3 regions of the Streptomyces sp. 4N124 genome follow, and region 3 is predicted to be linked to each of the others. Evidence: predicted binding sites of a transcription regulator. Region 3 holds the regulator's gene; each other region holds the start of a gene.
What was found. The regulator HspR, encoded in region 3, represses chaperone genes until heat shock. The targets are predictions, from matches to a motif close to TTGAGNNNNNNNNNCTCAA.
Positions count from the first base shown of each region.

Region 1: the regulator HspR is predicted to act here: its motif matches at 3,176-3,194, upstream of lon (endopeptidase La).
Region 2: the regulator HspR is predicted to act here: its motif matches at 2,470-2,488, upstream of dnaK (molecular chaperone DnaK).

Region 1 covers NZ_JBQQBS010000005.1:109,407-114,295, forward strand. The annotation lists gene ACTWQO_RS06915 (lysozyme) at 1-666, shown strand, start outside; gene lon (endopeptidase La) at 739-3,153, opposite strand; gene ACTWQO_RS06925 (hypothetical protein) at 3,332-3,994, opposite strand; gene ACTWQO_RS06930 (rhomboid-like protein) at 4,155-4,874, opposite strand.
Region 2 covers NZ_JBQQBS010000041.1:58,654-63,542, forward strand. The annotation lists gene narI (respiratory nitrate reductase subunit gamma) at 1-557, shown strand, start outside; gene dnaK (molecular chaperone DnaK) at 561-2,423, opposite strand; gene ACTWQO_RS32800 (OsmC family protein) at 2,654-3,082, opposite strand; gene ACTWQO_RS32805 (vWA domain-containing protein) at 3,147-4,883, opposite strand.
Region 3 covers NZ_JBQQBS010000074.1:30,907-35,795, forward strand. The annotation lists gene ACTWQO_RS42930 (PA14 domain-containing protein) at 1-1,908, shown strand, start outside; gene ACTWQO_RS42935 (heat shock protein transcriptional repressor HspR) at 1,989-2,435, opposite strand; gene dnaJ (molecular chaperone DnaJ) at 2,441-3,613, opposite strand; gene grpE (nucleotide exchange factor GrpE) at 3,650-4,294, opposite strand; gene dnaK (molecular chaperone DnaK) at 4,291-4,889, opposite strand, start outside.

The DNA.
Region 1 (4,889 bases), on a different contig from region 3:
CACGACGGACAGCACGGCCTGCCCGCCGATGCCCGCGCCACCCAGACGGAGGGCGTGGACGTCTCCAGCCATCAGGGCAACGTCGCCTGGTCCACCCTCTGGAACAGCGGCGTCCGGTGGGCCTACACGAAGGCGAGCGAAGGGACGTACTACACGAACCCCTACTTCGCCCAGCAGTACACCGGCTCCTACAACGTCGGCATGGTCCGCGGCGCCTATCACTTCGCCACCCCCGACACCACCAGCGGCGCCGCCCAGGCGAACTACTTCGTCGACCACGGTGGCGGCTGGTCCCGCGACGGCAAGACCCTGCCAGGCGCCCTCGACATCGAGTGGAACCCGTACGGCGCAACCTGCTACGGCAAGACGCAGAGCGGCATGGTCACCTGGATCCGCGACTTCCTGAACCAGTACAAGGCCCGCACCGGCCGCGACGCCGTCATCTACACCGCCACCAGCTGGTGGACCCAGTGCACCGGCAACTACGCCGGTTTCGCCTCCGCCAACCCGCTGTGGATCGCCCGGTACGCGTCGACCGTGGGCACGCTGCCCGCGGGATGGTCGTACTACACGATGTGGCAGTACACGTCCTCCGGGCCGACGGTCGGGGACCACAACAAGTTCAACGGGGCGCTGGACCGGGTGGTCGCGCTGGCCAACGGCTGACGTTCCCGCCGTACGGCGAAGGCCCGGGCCTCCCTCACAGGGACCCGGGCCTTGCCTGTCCGGTCGCGCCCGTCACGCCGCGACCGGAACCTCCGGGGCCGCGTCGCTCGTGGCCGGCGACAGGGCCAGTTCCAGGACCTGGCGGACGTCGGTGACGGTGTGGACGTCCAGCTTGTCCAGCACCTCGGCGGGGACGTCGTCCAGGTCGGGCTCGTTGCGCTTGGGGATGACGACGGTGGTGACGCCCGCGCGGTGGGCCGCGAGGAGCTTCTGCTTCACGCCGCCGATCGGGAGGACCCGGCCGGTCAGCGAGACCTCGCCGGTCATCGCCACGTCCGTGCGGACCAGGCGGCCGGAGAGCAGGGACGCGAGGGCGGTCGTCATCGTGACACCCGCGCTCGGGCCGTCCTTCGGCACCGCGCCCGCCGGGAAGTGGATGTGCACGCCCCGGTCCTTCAGGTCGGCCACCGGCAGCTCCAGTTCGGCGCCGTGCGAGCGCAGGAAGGACAGGGCGATCTGCGCGCTCTCCTTCATCACGTCACCCAGTTGGCCGGTCAGCGTCAGGCCCGCCGCGCCCGTCTCCGGGTCGGCCAGCGACGCCTCGACGAACAGGACGTCACCGCCCGCGCCGGTCACCGCGAGGCCGGTGGCGACACCGGGGACCGCCGTACGGCGCTCCGCCGGGTCCTGCGCGGACTCGGGCACGTGGTGCGGCCGGCCGATCAGGCCACGGAGGTCACCGTCGCCGACGGTGAACGGCAGCTTCCGCTCGCCGAGTTCGTGCTCCGCCGCGACCTTGCGCAGCAGCCGTGCGATGGAGCGCTCCAGGTTGCGGACGCCCGCCTCGCGCGTGTACTCGCCGGCGAGCTTGCGCAGCGCGCTCTCGTCGATGACGACCTCGTCCGTGTTCAGGCCGGCCCGCTCCAGCTGGCGCGGGAGCAGGTGGTCGCGGGCGATGACGATCTTCTCGTCCTCGGTGTAGCCGTCGAGGCGGACCAGCTCCATACGGTCGAGCAGGGCCTCCGGGATGGCCTCCAGGACGTTCGCCGTGGCGAGGAAGACGACATCGCTCAGGTCGAGTTCGACCTCCAGGTAGTGGTCGCGGAACGTGTGGTTCTGCGCCGGGTCCAGGACCTCGAGCAGGGCCGCCGCCGGGTCGCCCCGGAAGTCCGAGCCCACCTTGTCGATCTCGTCGAGCAGGACGACCGGGTTCATCGACCCGGCCTCCTTGACGGCGCGGACGATACGGCCGGGCAGCGCGCCGACATACGTACGCCGGTGGCCGCGGATCTCGGCCTCGTCGCGGACGCCGCCGAGGGCGACGCGGACGAACTTGCGGCCCATGGCGTGCGCGACCGACTCGGCGACCGAGGTCTTGCCGACGCCGGGCGGGCCGACGAGGGCCAGTACGGCACCGCCGCGCCGCCCGCCGATGACACCGAGGCCGCGCTCGCTGCGCCGCTTGCGCACCGCCAGGTACTCGGTGATCCGCTCCTTCACGTCCTCCAGGCCCGCGTGCTCGGCGTCGAGGATCTCCTTCGCGCCCTGGATGTCGTACGCGTCCTCCGTCCGTTCGTTCCACGGCAGTTCGAGGACGGTGTCGAGCCAGGTGCGGATCCAGGAGCCCTCCGGGGACTGGTCGCTGGACCGCTCCAGCTTGTCGACCTCCTTGAGCGCGGCCTCGCGGACCTTCTCGGGGAGGTCGGCGGCTTCGACGCGGGCGCGGTAGTCGTCGGACTCCTCGCCGTCCTTCTCGCCGTTCAGCTCGCGCAGTTCCTTGCGTACGGCTTCCAGCTGACGGCGGAGCAGGAACTCGCGCTGCTGCTTGTCGACGCCCTCCTGGACATCCTTGGCGATGGTCTCGGCGACGTCCTGCTCGGCGAGGTGGTCGCGCAGCTGCTGGGTGGCGAGCTTGAGGCGGGCGACGGGGTCGCCGGTCTCCAGCAGCTCGATCTTCTGGTCGGTGGTGAGGAAGGGCGAGTAGCCGGAGTTGTCGGCGAGCGCGGAGACGTCGTCGATGGCCTGCACGCGGTCCACGACCTGCCAGGCGCCGCGCCGGCGCAGCCAGGCGGTGGCGAGGGCCTTGTACTCCTTGACCAGTTCGGTGACGTGGCCCGGCAGCGGCTCGGGCACGCTCTCGTCGACCCTGGTCGCCTCTACCCACAGCGCCGCGCCCGGCCCGGTGGTCCCGGCCCCGATCTGCACGCGCCCGCGCCCCCGGATGAGGGCACCCGGGTCACCGTCGGCGAGCCGGCCGACCTGCTCGATGGTGCCGAGCACACCCGTGCCCGCGTACGTCCCGTCGATGCGCGGCACCAGCAGCACCTTCGGCTTCCCCGGCTCCGACCGCGCGGCGACCTGGGCGGCCTCCACCGCGGCCCGTACATCGGTGTCGTTCAGGTCCAGCGGCACCACCATCCCGGGCAGCACGACCTCGTCGTCGAGCGGCAGCACGGGCAGGGTGAGCGGTGAGGACGTCGAAGCCATGATCTCCCCTTCGGCAGTCAAGTTGAGCTATGCCGACTCAATGCTCGTGAGCCTCCGAATGTTCCCCGGCGCCTGTTCGCTGTCAGCGATCGAAGTGACGGTGCTGGTGAAGGCGTTGGGGCGGGCGGGAAAGTGGGCCATACGGGGAAGCGCCGCGGGAGCCTGCGCATTCCCGGTGCTACTCCGGCTGAGGCTCGGACGTCGGCCTCGGATGCACGGCCCGGGCACCGCCCGGTTCGGCCAGCGCCTCACGGAGGAACGGCACGATGCCGCGCTCCAGCAGGGCCTCGCGCCAGGCCTCTCTGGCGCTGGCCACCCTGTCGGTCGGCTCGCCGGAGGGGCTGGCCGCGGACGAGCGGCCGTTGCGCAGGGCGGTGATCAGCAGCCCGACGGCGGCGACGAGGATCGCGACCGCGGCCATCGCGCCGAAGACCCAGCCGGTGGTCAGCAGGGTCCGGGCAGCGCTCGACGTGGGTTCGAGCGCCTTCAGGGTGTACCCGACGATCAGGAGGACGGCCGCGGCGGTGGCGGCGAGGACGGGGGCCAGGACCGCGGCGACGGCGACGACGCCCGCGCCGGTGCTCTCGGAGGCCGAGTCCGCCCCGGCGGGTCGGCGCACTTCCTCACGGATGCGGACGTAGTCCTGATACTCGGTGACCGCCGCTGCCGTGATGAGTGCGGAGGCGCTGAGCGCCATGGTGCGCAGCTGTTCGGAGTTGAGCCGCTGTCCGACGGCGGTGAGTTCCGGGCGGTGCGGGGCAGAGCGCAGCACCTCGTCGAGGATCTGCTCGAAGTCCCGGCGGTCTTCCGCCGCGAAGGGGCCGCCAATCTGCACGTCCACGAGCCTAGGACGACCGTGGGGAGCGAGGAAGACGCTTCCGTAAATAGCCTGCAGGGGGCGACGCGCCCCAAAGGGGCGCGGGGCTGTATCAATATGCGGCTCCGCCGCGTGGGCGCGACCAGCCACCAGGGTGCCGCAGACGACCAACATCCCAGCCCACCTAGGGCGGAGCGCCCCGCACTATCGGCCACATCCCGATCCCGATCCCCAGCGCGATCAGATGCCCCCAATTGGACATCGGATCCAGAAACGCGATCAGGTCCTCCACGAGCACCCAGCCGAACAGACCCAGCAGCGGCCACCGCAGCCACGGTGACAGCAGGCCCGCCAGCGCGCCGATCGAGGCCGCGACGCCGAAGCTGATGCCGTAGTCGAGGCGATGGAGCGAGGTGTCGGGCAGATGGCCCGCCAGTACCGCGAGGCCGATGGGGACTTCGGTCGCGAGGGTGGCCAGCACATGCCCGGCCAGGAACACGACGGCCGTGCGCGCGCCGCCGATCCGCCGTTCCAGGGCGGTGAGGACGAGCAGGAAGGCCACCGCGAACGGCGACAGCATCCCGCCCGCGACCCACAGCGCGCTGGCCAGCAGCACGAACACGGGTGTGGCAACGAGGTGTGCCACGTCCGTGCTGGAGCCCTGGACGAGGGTGTGGACGACGGCCGGGTCGGCGTACTCCATGATCAGCGAGGTGCCCGCCAGCACGGCCGCGTAGGTGAAGGTGAAGGGGGTGCCCGTGGGGGTGGGCAGCAGGCGCCATGGACGGGGGGCGCGCTTGCGAGGGGGCGCCGGCACGGGTCCCCGTTGCCGCGGCATCCCGTTCAGCAGCCCGGAGACCTCGGGAAGGGCGTCAGGAGACGTCGTCGGCGCGATCCGTTCCACCGTGCGGCGCTCCTT
Region 2 (4,889 bases), on a different contig from region 3:
TCCTGTTCGTCCTCGTCGGCCACCTCGTGGGCCTGTTCATCCCGATGTCCTGGACCGACACGATCGGCGTCAGCGAGCGCTCGTACCACCTGCTCTCCCTGTACGGCGGCACCGCGGCCGGTGTCCTCACGGTCGCCGGGATCGTGCTCCTGATCTACCGCCGCCGCACCAACGCGCCGGTGTTCCGCGCGACGACGGCCAACGACAAGGTCATGTACGTCGTCCTGCTCGCCGCGATCGTGCTGGGCCTGGTCGCCAAGCTCGGCCATGCCTCCGGCGACGGCTACAACTACCGTGCGTCCATCGCCCCTTGGGCCCGCAGCCTGTTCACCCTCCAGCCCGACACCGCACGCATGGCGGGCGTGCCCGTGCTGTACCAGATCCACGCGGTGATCGGCATGGCCCTGATCGCGTTCGTCCCGTACAGCCGTCTGGTGCACATGTTCAGCGCGCCGGTGCAGTACCTGTTCCGGCCGTACATCGTTTACCGCAGCCGCGACCCGAAGCAGCTGGGCCCACGTCCGGAGCGACGGGGCTGGGAGCGGGCGGGGTTCTGAGGGCTACGCAGCGCCGCCCTTCTGGTCCCGGTCGTCGTCGACGATCTCCGCGTCCACCACGCCTTCCTCGTCCTGCGGCGAGGTCTGCTGACCGGCGTCCTCCGTCGGTGTCTGCTGGGCCTGGGCGTACATGGCCTGGCCCATCTTCTGGCTGACGGAGGCGAGTTTCTCGACGCCGGTGCGCAGTTCGTTGGTCTCGGCGTTGCGCTCCAGGAGTTCCTTGAGTTCGGTGATCGCGGACTCGACCTCCGACTTGGTGTCGGCGGGGACCTTGTCCTCGTTCTCCCGCAGGAACTTCTCGGTCTGGTAGACGAGTTGCTCGGCCTGGTTGCGGGTCTCCGCGGCCTCGCGGCGGTTGCGGTCCTCCTCCGCGTACTGCTCGGCCTCGCGCATCATGCGGTCGATGTCGTCCTTGGGGAGGGCCGAGCCGCCGGTGACGGTCATCTTCTGCTCGCGGCCGGTGGCGAGGTCCTTGGCGGAGACGTGCATGATCCCGTTGGCGTCGATGTCGAACGCGACCTCGATCTGCGGGACCCCGCGCGGGGCGGGCGGCAGTCCGGTGAGGTCGAAGACGCCGAGCTTCTTGTTGTAGGCGGCGATCTCGCGTTCGCCCTGGTAGACCTGGATGCCGACCGAGGGCTGGTTGTCGGTGGCGGTGGTGAAGATCTCCGAACGCCGGGTCGGGATCGTGGTGTTGCGCTCGATGAGCTTGGTCATGATGCCGCCCTTGGTCTCGATGCCCAGGGACAGCGGGGTGACGTCGAGCAGCAGGACGTCCTTGACGTCGCCGCGGATGACACCGGCCTGGAGGGCGGCGCCGACGGCCACGACCTCGTCCGGGTTGACGCCCTTGTGCGGGTCCTTGCCGGTCAGCTCCTTGACCAGTTCGGTCACCGCCGGCATCCGGGTCGAGCCGCCGACGAGGATCACATGGTCGACCGCGGAGAGCTTGATGCCGGCGTCCTTGACCGCCTGGTGGAAGGGGGTCTTGCAGCGGTCGAGGAGATCGGCGGTCAGCTCCTGGAACTGGGCACGGGTCAGCTTCTCGTCGAGGTGGAGCGGCCCCTCGGCGGAGGCGGTGATGTAGGGGAGGTTGATCGTGGTCTCGGTGGACGACGACAGCTCGATCTTGGCCTTCTCGGCACCCTCGCGCAGCCGTTGCAGCGCCATCTTGTCGTTGCCGAGGTCGATGCCGTACGACCCCTTGAACCGCTTGACCAGGTACTCCATGACCCGCTGGTCCCAGTCGTCGCCGCCGAGGTGTGTGTCGCCGTTGGTGGCCTTGACCTCGATGACGCCGTCACCGATCTCCAGCAGCGACACGTCGAAGGTGCCGCCGCCGAGGTCGAAGACCAGCACGGTCTGCTCCTCGCCGCGGTCGAGGCCGTAGGCGAGCGCGGCTGCCGTCGGCTCGTTGATGATCCGCAGCACCTTCAGGCCCGCGATCTCCCCGGCTTCCTTGGTCGCCTGCCGCTGGGCGTCGTCGAAGTACGCCGGTACGGTGATCACCGCGTCGGTGACGTCCTCGCCGAGGTAGGACTCCGCGTCCCGCTTCAGTTTCTGCAGGACGCGGGCGGACAGTTCCTGCGCCCGGTAGCGGGTGCCGTCGATGTCGCGCTGGTCCGGGAACCGCCAGCTTCCGTCGCCCATGTGCCGCTTCACGGAGCGAGCCGTGCGCTCCACGTTCGTCACGGCCTGCCGTTTGGCCACCTCACCGACGAGCACCTCGCCGTTCTTCGCGAAGGCCACGACCGACGGTGTGGTCCTGGCCCCCTCCGCATTGGCGACGACGGTGGGTTCGCCGCCCTCCAGGACGGCGACCACCGAGTTCGTGGTCCCGAGATCGATTCCGACCGCACGTGCCATCGCTGTCCCCTTCCGCCAGGGCCGCTCCCGCACTCCAGCACAAAACTTGAGTGCGCTGTTGTCAATGGGACGGGTACCCAGAGAGGCATTCAGGTCACTGAGTGAGCATACGGTCACTTTCAGAGGGCGGCACAGCAACGCCCCTAAGGGGCGCGGGGAACCGCGCGATCAGCCACGACGGCGCCGCAGCCGACAACGAACCGCGCCATCCCCGCCCCCCTAGCGGAGCGTCACGCCAGTTTCGCCGACAGCGTGATCGTCGTCCCCGTGAGCGCCTGGCTGACCGGGCACCCCACCTTCGCCTCCTCCGCCGTGGCGACGAACGTGTCGTTGTCGATCCCCGGAACCGTGCCCTCGACCGTGAGATGAATCCCGGTGATCCCCTCACCCGGCTGGAAGGACACGTCCGCCGAGGTGACGAGCTTCGTGGGCGGCGTACCGGCCTTGGCGAGCATGTTCGAGAAGGCCATGGAGAAGCAGCTGGAGTGGGCGGCGGCGATCAGCTCCTCGGGGCTGGTCTTGCCGTTCGCGTCCTGGGCGCGCGAAGCCCACGTGACCGGCTGCTCGCCGATGGCCCCGGAGGAGTCGAAGGTGACGACGCCGTTGCCCTCGAGAAGGTTGCCTTCCCAGACCGTGTGTGCGGAGCGCGTGGTTGCCACGGTTCTTCCTTTCGCATGGGGTCCCGTTGCGGGGTTCCGTGGACCCATCCGATCACATTCCGGCTCACCGCACGCGAAACACCGGCCCACGTGCGGTGAACGGCAGTCGGGCGCCCTGGGGAATCAGATAGGCGTGCTCGCGCCGCACCCGGAGCGTGTCGCAGTCGCCGTCCGTGATCACCAGCATGGGAGCGCCCGGCGGGAAGTCGTCCGCCCGGTGCAGCAGGTCGATGCCGGGCTGGAGGACCGTACCGCCGCGGCCGCGCACCCGCACGCGCCCGGCGATCTCGGTGACCGGCAGGAATCCGGCGTCGTGCGGGGCCGCGTCGCAGAAGACGACGCGTGCGGCCGGTACGTCGCGGGCCTCGGCGTACGAGGCGATGGCACCGAGCGCCTTGCCGAGCAGCGTGCGGTCCATGGAGCCGGAGGTGTCGAGGACGACGCCGAAGGTGCAGCGGGCGATCTCCTCGGGCGGGAAGTAGCGTCCCGCGCGCGGGATGTCGGGGGTGGAGGACTGGCGGCGCGAGGGCCGGGCGTACGACCGTACCGGCTCCGGACGGGGCACGAACTCGTCGAACCAGCGGGCCAGTTGGGCGTCCCACGGCAGCGGCGGATGGCTCAGCGCGCGGATCTCCTCGACCAGGCCGCCGGGCAGGAACCCACGCCCCTGCCCCCGGTGCAGGTCGAGGCCCTGGCACAGGCCCCGGCGGTAGAACTCGTCCAGGTCGACATAGTCGCGCGGGCTGCCGAGCGGTCCGCCGAGGATGTCGCCCACGCCCTTGCCGCGCAGGGTCGACAGACGGCGCATCCGGCGGAGGTCGACGGCGATGCGGTCGTAGACCTCCTCGGCGGAGAGATCCTTGAGGCCGGGGTCGAAGAGCAGTCCGTCGGGCATGGTGCCGATCTGCATCTCGGTCAGCCAGCCGTTGATGACGTAGTCGCAGGCGACGTTGAACAGATACGGGTCGCGTGGGCCGCAGCGGTCGCCGTGGCGCAGGGCGGCGTGCAGCATCTCGTGGGCGAGGACGAACCGCCATTCCTCGTCGTCGAGTTCGCGCAGGGGGTTGATGTAGATCTCGGCCGCCTCCGCGTCGACGGCGGCGACGGAGATGCCGTGGGCGCGGGCGAGTTCGGCGTCGGCGACCAGGGTGATGCCGGCCGCGATCCCGCCGAGCAGCGGGTAGGAGGAGACGAACCAGCTCAGGGCCCGCTCCCAGGGCTGGAGCCGGGTGGGTGCGCCGCGCATCGAGTCGCGGCGCCCACCGGCCACGTCCATGGCGGTGGCCACGGTGCGGGTGAGGGCGTGCGCGAAGTCCAGCTGCCAGTTCTTCGGGGTGCCGCCCATCCAGGTGTCCCACGGCACCAGGAGCTGGTCCGGGTCGCCGCCGGCCGTGCCGCAGTGCTCGTACGCGCCCGGGATGCCGTCGCGGCGCCAGCGGGCGGCGAGCTGCTCCTCGTCGCCGTCGGGGTAGGCGGGCGGCAGGGCGTCGGGGGTGCGGCCGATGGAGAAGCCGAGCAGGAAGCGGTTGACGACGGCGCAGCGGGCGGCGAGCTCGTACCGGTCGGGCTGGGTACGGCGGCCCTCCTTCGCCGGGACGTGGCCGAAGCCGAGGTGGATGATGCCGTGGGCGATCGCCCAGGCCCAGTCGGCGGGGTCGGCGCGGCGGGTGGGGTGGACGTGCACCACACCGTCGGAGTCGACGCGGACGAGCCCGGAGGCGGGCGAGAGCGGGCAGTCCTCCTTGCGGCAGGTGCTGAACCCGACCGCGGCCAGCGCCCGGTTGGCCCGCACCAGCCGCATCCCCTC
Region 3 (4,889 bases):
CTCACCCCGACGGGGACTTCCCTCTCGTACGACCAGGCCACCGGCAGAGCCAAGCTCACCTGGGCCAAGAACAAGGAGATGGACCTCGCCGGATACCGCATCTACCGCCGCCTCAAGGGCGCGTCGTTCGGCAGCACTCCGCTCAAGACGACCACGTCGACGTCGTACACCGACACCGCCCTTCCGATGACCGGCGACACCTACTACTACGAGGTCCGCGCCTACGACAAGGCCGGCAACTCCTCGGCCGGCACCTCCGACCAGGCAGTCGTCACCGTGGACCGGACCCCGCCCGCCGCGCCGTTCGTCGAGTGGGACGCCTGCCCCGTCGACCAGCCCTACGCGGCGCCGCAGCTCGTCACCACCTCGGCGAACGCGGCCGACATCGCGTGGTACGAGATGCAGCGGCTCGACCCCGCCACCGGCACCTGGTCCACCGTCTACACCGGTGCCAAGGGCGCGATCTGCGACACCGGGTACCCGGCCGACGGCAGCAAGGTCACTTATCGGGGCCGAGCGCGCGACGCCGCCGGCAACTGGTCCGCCTACTCGGCCGCCACCACGTTCACCACGGCCGACCTGACGCCCCCGGCACCTGTGACCGACGTGCGCGTGACGTACCGGTCGGGCGTCCCGCATCTGTTGTGGTCCGCCGTCGACGGGGCCGCCTCCTACCAGGTCGTCCAGTACGACCCCGCGACCGGCGGCTGGAGCGACGCGCTGCCCGGCGGGGGCACCACCGCGCAGACCGACGTCGTGCCGCGCCAGCTGGCCGCGGTCTTCGACAGTTACCGGTACGCGGTGCGCTCGCTGGACGCGCAGGGCAACGCCGCCGCTCCGGTGGAGGTCACCCTGACGATGGCCGACCGGCCCGAGGCGATCCCCGCGTACGAGACCACCGCGAGCCGGTTCGAGGAGGGGGTGATGATCGAGTGGGAGAGCGTCGATCCGTGGACCTTCGACGGAGGCAAGTACCTCTCGTACGAGATCGTCCGCACCGACCCGGCGACCGGCGAGAGGACCACCGTGGACCTGTGCAAGCCGAACGAACTGTTCAACGACACGATGGAGCCCCCGTCGGTGTCCTGGTCGTGGGTCACCGGTGCGAACGTCCCCGCGTACGCCGGCAGCAAGCTGCTCCGCGGCACCTGTTGGGATGTCTCGGGCGCCTCCGAGACGACGTACGACTACCGGATCGTGACCGTCGACACCTACGGGCACGAGTCGCAGCCCGGCCCGGCCGCCACGGCGACCTTCCCGGACACACAGCGCCCGGCCCCGGTCGAGAACCTGACCGCGGAGGTGATTCCGCTCGGCGTCCGGCTGACCTGGACGCCTCCGGCCGACGACGACGTCACGGGCTACCGCGTGTGGCAGGGCGTCACCGACCCGGAGACCGGCGAGACGGCCTGGAAGGAGAACTGCTGGACCGGCGACTCCCTGGCCGCCACCGAGATCCTCTGCCCGACGGTCCCCGACGGAGCCGCCCACGTCTACAAGGTGGCCGCCACGGACGGCTCCGGCCTGATCGACTCGTACGCCGGCCCCGAGGCCTTCCACCCCGCCGAGGTCTCGGTCACCCTGCCCGACACCCGGCCGCCGGGCTGGACCGGCACCACCGTGTACGAGGACCAGTACCCGGAGCTCTACGTCCGCTGCGGCGAGACGATCTACGACCCGCCATGCAGTGACTTCACGGACTACCGCTGGGAGAAGTGGGACGCGGTCACCGGCACCTGGACCCTGTTCGCCACCGGCGAGGTCCACGACCCGAAGTTCCACCTGGACGAGACGGTGCACGAGGACCGGCTCGGGCTGTACTACTACCGGGCCGTGTACACCGACCCGGCGGGCAACGAGGAGATCCGGGAGCAGGAGGCCTACGGCATCTGGGACGACTGGCTCTGACGGGGACCGGCTCTGACCGCGCGTGAGCAACGCGAAGGGGCCCGGAGGTTCAGCCTCCGGGCCCCTTTCGCAGAGGTAGGTCAGTCCTGCTGCCGCTTCGGCCGCCACACCACCAGCGCGCTCGTCTGCTGTACCTCCTGGTACGGCACCAGATCGCGGCGGTACGACGCGTGCACCGCCGCCTCGCGCTGCTGCATCGCCGCCGCCGCGCCGTCCAGGGCCGCCTGGAGTTCCGCGACGCGGGACTGCAGGGCGGCGACCTGGTTCTCGAGTTCGATGATGCGCTTGATGCCGGCGAGGTTGATGCCCTCGTCCTGCGACAACTGCTGCACGGTGCGGAGCAGTTCGATGTCGCGGGCCGAGTAGCGGCGGCCCCGGCCGGCGGTGCGGTCCGGGGAGACCAGGCCCAGGCGGTCGTACTGACGCAGCGTCTGCGGGTGCAGGCCGGACAGCTGGGCCGCCACCGAGATGACGTAGACCGGGGTCTCCTCGGTCAGTTCATACGGGTTGCGTCGACGGCCGTCCATCTCCATCAAGCTCCCTTCGCGGCCTGGAACAGCTCCGCCCGCGGATCCTCACCCGCGGTCGCCTCGCGATACGCCTCAAGCGCGTCACGAGCCTTCCCCGTCAGGTCCTTCGGAACACTCACCTCGACGGTGACCAACAGGTCGCCGCGGGTGCCGTCCTTGCGGACCGCGCCCTTGCCCCGCGCCCGCATGGTGCGGCCGTTGGGCGTGCCCGGCGGCAGTTTCAGGGTGACGGGAGGGCCGCCCAGCGTCGGGACCCGGACCTCTCCACCCAGCGCCGCCTCGGTGAACGTCACCGGGACGGTGACGGTGAGGTTGTCGTCCCTGCGGCCGAACACCGGGTGGGCGTCGACATGGACGACCACGTACAAGTCGCCTGCCGGGCCGCCCCGTTCACCGGGTGCGCCCTTGCCGCGCAGGCGGATGCGCTGGCCGTCCGACACCCCGGCCGGAATACGGACCTGCATGGTGCGCGACGACTTGGCCCGGCCGCTGCCCTTGCAGACCTCGCAGGGGTTCTCCGCGATCAGGCCGCGGCCCTTGCAGTCCGGGCAGGGGTCGGTGAGCGAGAAGCCGCCGCCCGAACCCCGGGCCACCTGGCCGGTGCCCACGCAGGTCGGACAGACCCGCGGGTTGCCGTTCGCGTCGCCGGTGCCCGAGCAGGCCTTGCAGGGGGACTGCGAGGACATCCGCAGCGGGACCGTCGCGCCCTCGATCGCCTCGGTGAAGCTGAGGGTGACCTCGGACTCGATGTCCTGGCCGCGTCGCGGCTGGGTGCGCGTGGTGGCGCCGCCCCGGTTGAACAGGCCCCCGAAGACATCACCGATGCCGCCGCCGAAGCTTCCGGAACCCCCGCCCTGGGGGGCGCCTCCGAAGAGGTCGCCCAGGTCGAAGTTGAAGTTGCCGCCGCCCGCGCCCGGCCCCGGGCGGAATCCGCCGTTGCCGAAGAGGGTGCGTGCCTCGTCGTATTCCTTGCGCTTCTTGGGGTCGCCGAGTATGTCGTTCGCCTCGGAGATCTCCTTGAAGCGCTCCTCGGCCTTGGCGTTGCCCTTGTTGGCGTCCGGGTGGTACTCGCGGGCGAGCTTCCGGTACGCCTTCTTGATCTCGGCCTCGGTGGCGTCCTTGGGGACGCCGAGGACCTTGTAGTAGTCCTTCTCGATGAAGTCCTTGGTGCTCATCCTCGACGTCCCTCCTCTCTCGTCGTCAGTTCAACGTCAGCCCTCGTCCGGGCCACCGTTCTCCTTGTCGTCGCCGGCCTCGGCCTCTTCGGCCTTGATTGTCTGCGCGCCCGGCTGCGGCTCGGCGACCGCCACCCGCGCGGGGCGGATGGTGCGCTCGCCGATGCGATACCCCGGCTGGAGGATCGCGACGCAGGTCGTCTCGGTGACGTCCGGCGCGTAGGAGTGCATCAGCGCCTCGTGGATCGTCGGGTCGAAGGGCTCGCCCTCCTTGCCGAACTGCTGCAGTCCCATCTTCGCCGCGACGGTCTCCAGCGACTCCCCGACGGACTTGAATCCGCCGACGAACTCGCCGTGGTCCCGGGCGCGGCCGATGTCGTCGAGCACGGGCAGGAGCTCGGTCAGGAGGTTCGCGATGGCGATCTCCTTGACCGCGATCCGGTCGCGCTCGACCCGGCGGCGGTAGTTCGCGAACTCGGCCTGGAGCCGCTGGAGGTCCGCCGTGCGCTCACTGAGCGCCGTACGCGTCTGGTCCAGCTGGGCCAGCAGGCCCGCTTCTGCGTTCACGTCCCCGGCCGGGGCCGCTCCCTCTTCGGGAGCGGCCTGCGGCTCGGCGTCGTCGGGGGTCGCGCCGGAGGGGACGTCGGGCTTCTCGTCGAAGCCCGGGGTCTCCTCGGTCACGCCGCACCGTCCTTGCGCTCGTCGTCCACGATCTCGGCGTCCACGACGTCGTCGTCCGCCTTGGCGCCGCCGTCGGTGGCACCCTCCGGGCCGCCCGTGGCCTGCGCGGCCTGGGCGTCGGCGTACATGGCCTGGCCGAGCTTCTGGGAGACGGCCGCGACCTTCTCGGTGGCCGTGCGGATGACGGCGGTGTCCTCGCCCTTGAGGGCTACCTTCAGCTCCTCGACGGAGGCCTCGACCTCGGTCTTGATCTCACCGGGGACCTTGTCCTCGTTGTCCTTGAGGAACTTCTCCGTCTGGTAGACGAGCTGCTCGCCCTGGTTGCGGGACTCGGCGGCCTCGCGGCGGGCGTGGTCCTCCTCCGCGTACTTCTCGGCCTCCTGGCGCATCCGGTCGACCTCGTCCTTCGGCAGCGAGGAGCCGCCGGTGACGGTCATCTTCTGCTCCTTGCCGGTGCCGAGGTCCTTGGCCGTGACGTGCATGATGCCGTTGGCGTCGATGTCGAAGGCGACCTCGATCTGCGGGACACCGCGCGGGGCCGGCGGCAGGCCCGTGAGCTCGAACATCCCGAGCTTCTTGTTGTACGCCGCGATCT